DNA from 2 places in the Vibrio kanaloae genome. Region 2 is predicted to be linked to the other one. Evidence: predicted binding sites of a transcription regulator. Region 2 holds the regulator's gene; the other holds the start of a gene.

Region 1 (3,177 bases), on a different replicon from region 2:
CTGCATCATCGGTAGCGCACGGCTAAGGTTGCCCATAACATGGTTCACTTCACCAACAACAGAGGTCGCTACTATACGGCTACGGTATACCGTTGTATTTAGTTGACTTAATGAAAGTTCGGCTAATTCTAGCGCTTTTTCAGGTTCATTACTGTTGATGGCTACTTGCGCACGCAGGGAGTTGTACTGCCCTTGTTGTTGAGTATCAAGCTCAATATTTCGAGCTTGATATTGCGCTTCGGCTTCTTCCAGCAAGGTGCCTACTTGATCATATCGATGCTGACTTTGTGCCAGCCATGCGCGCAACATTGACAGTTTAGGTTCACTGTAAAGTTGGTCAGGTGTCAGTTGCTTGATCGCCATCTCTAATGAAGAGAGCTCACCTTGGTTGAACATCTGCCATCCGTGATCACTTAAGATCTGAACAATCAATTGTGGGTCGTCAGCACGCTGTGCATGTCGAAGAGCTTGATGAGGCGTTTTCTGTTTGATCCAAGCTTTAGCCGCACTTCGATGCAATTCAGCTTCTTGTTGCGGAATTCGTGCTTGGCGTTCGTGCGCGAGAAATTCACCAAATAGGTTATGGAAGCGGTACCAGTTTTTCTCACCTTCAAGAGGGTAGATGAACAGGCCAAATCGATTGAGTGACTCGATCATACCGAGCGCGTCTTCACGTTGAGTGAGTGCACATACTAGCTCGTCGTTGAAGTGATCAAGCACAGAGCACTGCATTAAGAATTGTCGAGTTTCTTTGTCTAACAAGTCGAACACTTCTTCCACCAAATAGTCCCAAAGATGAGCATGGTTAAAGTGTGAGAACGACTCCGCTGATTGCGCTAGAGTACGTTTTTGATGTTGGGCTTGCAGCGCTATAAGTTGCAAGGCAGAAGGCCAACCCTCTACATAAGTACAAATGCTGTCTGCTGTGATGTCATCAATGCCATCGGCTACGCGTTGGTTGAAAAAGCGCGTGGTCTCTTCAGTATCAAAAGCCAGTGAATCGTTACCTAGCTCTATCATTAAGTCACGTACGCGCAGGTTGGCGGTACCGAGTGGTGGTGTTCCTCGGCTGGTTACAACGAGCGTCAGGTTGTCGGGCATATGTTTGAGGAAAAAGCGCATTGCTTCATGAATGTCATCATTGTTAACCAAGTGGTAGTCGTCCAACACAAGGAAACATTCATGATGGAACTCAGACATTTCTGCGAAAACTTCACTTAATAACGAATGCAGCGATGAAAACTGTCTTTTCTCTGCCAGCTTTTGGGCATTAGGACAGATATTTTGAGTCGCTTTATTGAGTGATTGCAATAGATAGTTAATAAAGCGAAATGGATCGTTGTCACTATCATCAATGCTGTACCAACCCACATTAGGCTTATCTACTAGCCATTGCGCGGCCATTGTGGTTTTGCCATACCCTGCTGGGGAGCGAAATAGCACCAGCTTGTAACAATCTGCGTTCTGAAGCAGATCGAGAACCCTAGGTCGTAGAATCGCATTGTGTAAGCGGCCGGGACGGGTCAGTTTTGAAGGGATCCACATATCGAAGTTTTTCACCTATTTCGTGGCTTATGTTCTGGATTATCCCAATCTATTGTTGAGTGCTTGTCCAATGACATTAGCCTAATTACTTAAGTCTTCGTTTATGGTACGTGAAGCGAAACGATACCGACTATGATCCTCCACAGAAACCTTGCACTCCTGCATGTTTTTGATGTTCTACGCCCTTTATTTGTGATTTAAGTCACCTTAGGTGCGGTTTGTGAATGTGACTTCTCCTTCTCTTACACCGGTTTCTCTGTAAAAGAATGAGATGCTAAACAAATTTCGTGATCTGAATATCAGATTTAGCAATGACTTTTAGAGACGTAAATAAAAGTTACATCAATTGAAGTTAAGTTATCCGACGGGAGCTTGTGATCTTGGTCACTCCAAGATTTTGTTCTAACTCAGAACATGAGAGTCAGATCACTAACCAAATCTCGGTACGCCCCCTACGCCCTCTAATCTACTCCTAGTTAGTTGTAAGGCCGGGAGGATGTTTAGTTTATGGTGACCATGCACGATATGTCATAGATGAATTAGAACTATTAAAAGCGAGATTTCTGAAATGAAACCAACTCAGCAAAAAACTTTCGATAAAGTGTCGTTCCAAGAGAGCGTTAAGAAGCATTTGTCTGCGACCTACGCAACAACAATTGAAAACGCAGATAGCCGTGCATGGTACCTAGCAATGGGCCGCGCGTTAGCAGAATTGACAACCTTTGACCTGCTAGCTACTGAAAATGACGAAAAAATTAAGAACGCGAAGAGCGTTAACTACCTATCACTAGAGTTTTTGATTGGTCGTCTAACAGGTAACAACTTGATCAGCATGGGTCTATACGAACAGATCACTCATGCAATGGAAGAGCTAGGTCAAAACCTAACTGACCTTCTAGAAGAAGAACGCGACCCGTCATTAGGTAATGGTGGTCTTGGTCGACTAGCTGCTTGTTTCATGGATTCTTGTGCCGCTCAAGAATACCCAACAGTAGGCTACGGTCTTCACTATGAATACGGCCTATTCAAACAGTCTTTTCAAAACGGTCGCCAACAAGAATCACCAGACGCATGGCGTGGTGTTGAAGGTTACCCATGGGAAGTCGCTCGTCCAGAACTAGCACAGCACATTGGTTTTTACGGTCATGTAGACGTTGAATTCATTGACGGTAAAGAAGTACGTACTTGGGTTCCAGGTATGGAAGTAAAAGCAATGCCTTGGGATCTACCTATCGTAGGTTACGAGTCAAACACGGTTTACCCGCTGCGTCTTTGGGAATGTCAGGCAATTGCACCATTCTCACTAGCAAGCTTTAACAACGGTGATTACTTCGAAGCGCAACACTCGCTAATCGATGCAGGCAACATCACTAAAGTACTTTACCCGAACGACAACCACGAGAAAGGTAAGACTCTGCGTCTAATGCAGCAGTACTTCCACTCAGCAGCGTCTGTTCGCGATATTCTACGTCGCCACGAAGCAACAGGTTTCTCTCTAGAAGATCTGCCGAAGCAAGAAACGATTCAACTGAACGATACGCACCCAACGATCGCGATCCCTGAACTAATGCGCATTTTGATCGACGAGAAAGGTCTATCTTGGGATCAAGCATGGGAAATCAGTGCTCATAC
Region 2 (3,177 bases):
CAGGCTGTGCCCATCGGCTGAGAAAGTACACCAGTTGCTAAAAGAAGACGAAGCGCTGATTAATGATCATATTGCACTGCGTACTTTCAATGTAGCTCCGCTGGGAATTGAAACGCTGGCTAAGCCTTTCCTTGAGTTAGGTTATAAAGCGTGTGGCGATTACCTGTTTGAGAGCAAGAAGCTAGTTGCTAAGCATTACGAGCATCCAGATCCAAAACAGCCGAAAGTGTTCATTAGTGAATTGAAGGTAGAAGAGTGCTCAAGTGAGTTGCAACAGATCGTTGCTAAGTTGGTTGAGCAAGTTGATGCAAGTCAGCTTCAAGGTCATGAATTCTTGTTTGGTGGTCGTCTCTGGGATTTGAGCTTCGCAGATTTCCAAGTGCTAGCAAAAGAGAGTGAATACGCGTCTTGGTTAGCGGCTCATGGATATGGAGCTAACCACTTTACGGTGAGTGTGAACCAACTTAATAAATTCGATGAAGTGCAGGCCGTGAATGACTATCTGAATGAGTCGGGATTCACTATCAATGCGTCTGGAGGTGAGGTTAAAGGCTCTCCAGAGGTCTTATTAGAACAATCATCAACAATGGCAGATAAAGTCCCAGTTTCATTTGTTGAAGGCAATGAGACGATTCCTGGTGGCTTCTATGAGTTTGCTAAGCGCTATGCGATGGCGAATGGTGAGCTTTATACCGGGTTTGTCGCAGCATCGGCTGACAAGATTTTTGAAAGCACCAACGGTTAACGGACGAAGCTCTATTTCGTAACGCTCTCGCATCTTCAAAAAACAAAAAAAGCCACCAAATTTGCATTTGGTGGCTTTCAAATTTTTGGCTCAGCTAATCGAGATTAACGAGTGCCGTATACCACGATAGTTTTACCGTGTGCAGAAATTAGGTTCTGCTCTTCTAGCATCTTCAAGATACGACCTACTGTCTCACGAGAACAACCAACGATCTGGCCAATTTCTTGACGAGTGATCTTGATTTGCATGCCGTCAGGGTGAGTCATTGCATCGGGTTGTTTCGCTAGGTTTAGTAGCGTTTGAGCGATACGACCGGTTACGTCAAGGAACGCTAAGTCACCAACTTTTTGGCTAGTTACTTGTAGGCGGCTTGCCATTTGCGCTGAAAGACGCATCAGGATGTCTGGGTTCACTTGGATAAGTTGGCGGAATTTCTTGAAAGAAATCTCAGCAACTTCACAAGGAGATTTTGCTCGAACCCACGCAGTACGCTCTTGGTCTTCTTCGAATAAGCCAAGCTCACCGATGAAGTCGCCTTGGTTTAGGTAAGAAAGAATCATTTCCTTACCTTCTTCGTCTTTGATAAGAACTGCCACAGAACCTTTCACAATGTAGTACAAGGTTTCTGCCTTTTCACCAGCATGAATCAAAGTACTTTTTGAAGGGTACTTATGAATATGACAGTGTGAAAGGAACCACTCTAATGTTGGATCGGTTTGGGGTTTACCTAGAACCATAATATCTTACTTCCTCTGCAGGGTATGCTTGCTGCTTTCCGTATTTTAGCTAAGCCTGGATTGACTCGTTAGGATAAGAGCACTAGTTGAGTGCTGCAAGCTATCTTGTGTTTCGTTTAAGAATAGTATCCTTTTTCAGGTACTATTTCTTGATTTTAATCGTGACCAAGCTACGATTTTTTACGCAAAATTGTGCACATGATCACGGTATGAAAAGTAATCAATAAGAACGACGTACCGTTAACCTATTTTTCCGGTTTCGATGAGCTGTTGCAGGATTGGTCTTACAATGAGCTCCATAGCAAAACTCATTTTTCCTCCTGGCACGACAAGCGTGTTGTGGCGAGACATAAATGAGCCATCAATCATTGCCAAAAGGTATGGGAAATCGACGTTTTTGATGCCACGCAAACGTATAACTACGAAGCTCTCGTCTAAACTAGGGATCCCTTTGGCGTTGAGTGGGTTGGATGTATCTACGGTTGGAACTCGTTGAAAATTGATATGAGTACGTGAAAATTGAGGAGTAATGTAGTTAAGATAATCATCCATTGAACGAACAATTGAGTCCATTACTGCTTCACGCGAGTGCCCGCGATCGCGTGTGTCACGAACGAATTTTTGTATCCATTCAAGGTTCACGATTGGCACCATACCGATTAGCAGGTCGACATGTTTAGAGACGTTGATGTCTCCGTCTACTACACCGCCGTGTAGGCCTTCGTAGAACATCACATTTGAATTTTCAGGGATCTCTTGCCATGGCGTAAAGGTACCTGGCATTTGATTGTAAGGCACGGCTTCATCGAAGGTGTGCAGATAACTCCGTACTTTACCGGTGCCTTCATTACCATACTGATGGAAGAATTCTTCTAATGCGCCAAAATCGTTAGCCTGTGGACCAAAGTAGCTGATGTGCTTACCTTGCGCGCGTGCCTTGCGGATTTCGACATCCATTTCTGGTCGAGTAAAGCGATGGAAACTATCCCCTTCAACCCAAGCGGCCTTCACGTCCATCATATTGAACATTTTGCGGAAGGCTTCTGAGGTAGTGGTGGTGCCGGCTCCAGATGAACCCGTCACCGCAATAATTGGATGTTTAGCGGACATGACAACCCTTGTCGTTTGAGTAACATACTTGTTAGCAATCGACTTTTACTATAACACGGCTCCTTTCTAAGCGCAGCCTAGAAGCGTTTTATGACTTGGATATCAACGGTTTCATGTAGCTCAGAAAACACGATGCTGACCTCTCCCGAGGCTAATTGATGTTTCACTTGGTCAATCTTGTTCTGTAATGAAACCTCTACGTCGCCGTAGTCTGTACCTTCACGCAGTACGAACTCTTTGATGAGGTTTTCCAGTGTCTCTGGCGCGATGTCTTGCCATGGGATGATCATAAATACTTCTCTCTTTTATGTTCATGAGTATGTTCATTGGTACGTTGATGAGTGTGTCTAGTGACATTATCACTCCCCCTTTTTACCAAGGCTAAGCTTATTTTTATAACGTCCGGGCATTATGCCGAATCTTGGAGACTTTCATAGTAGGCGGGTAATGCTTCTTCCAACCAAAATCTAGGTTTGAGCGTACTGCCGGTAATAAAGCCCACATGGCCGCCTTTTTGAAATAGGCGATAGTCGATGTTGTCAGGCAACACGAACTTTGGAATCACGTCGTCTGTCATAAACGGAT

Evidence for each region. The regulator CRP, encoded in region 2, controls carbon source genes, mostly activating them, when cyclic AMP is high. The targets are predictions, from matches to a motif close to TGTGANNNNNNTCACA.
Region 1: the regulator CRP is predicted to act here: its motif matches at 1,737-1,752, upstream of malT (HTH-type transcriptional regulator MalT).

The regions. Positions count from the first base shown of each region.
Region 1 is NZ_AP025498.1:573,160-576,336, forward strand. Features, by position in the region: gene malT (HTH-type transcriptional regulator MalT) at 1-1,545, opposite strand, end outside; gene OCV24_RS16830 (glycogen/starch/alpha-glucan phosphorylase) at 2,114-3,177, shown strand, end outside.
Region 2 is NZ_AP025497.1:303,942-307,118, forward strand. Features, by position in the region: gene OCV24_RS01350 (DUF1338 domain-containing protein) at 1-745, shown strand, start outside; gene crp (cAMP-activated global transcriptional regulator CRP) at 850-1,482, opposite strand; gene OCV24_RS01360 (phosphoribulokinase) at 1,723-2,592, opposite strand; gene OCV24_RS01365 (YheU family protein) at 2,670-2,882, opposite strand; gene OCV24_RS01370 (hydrolase) at 3,002-3,177, opposite strand, start outside.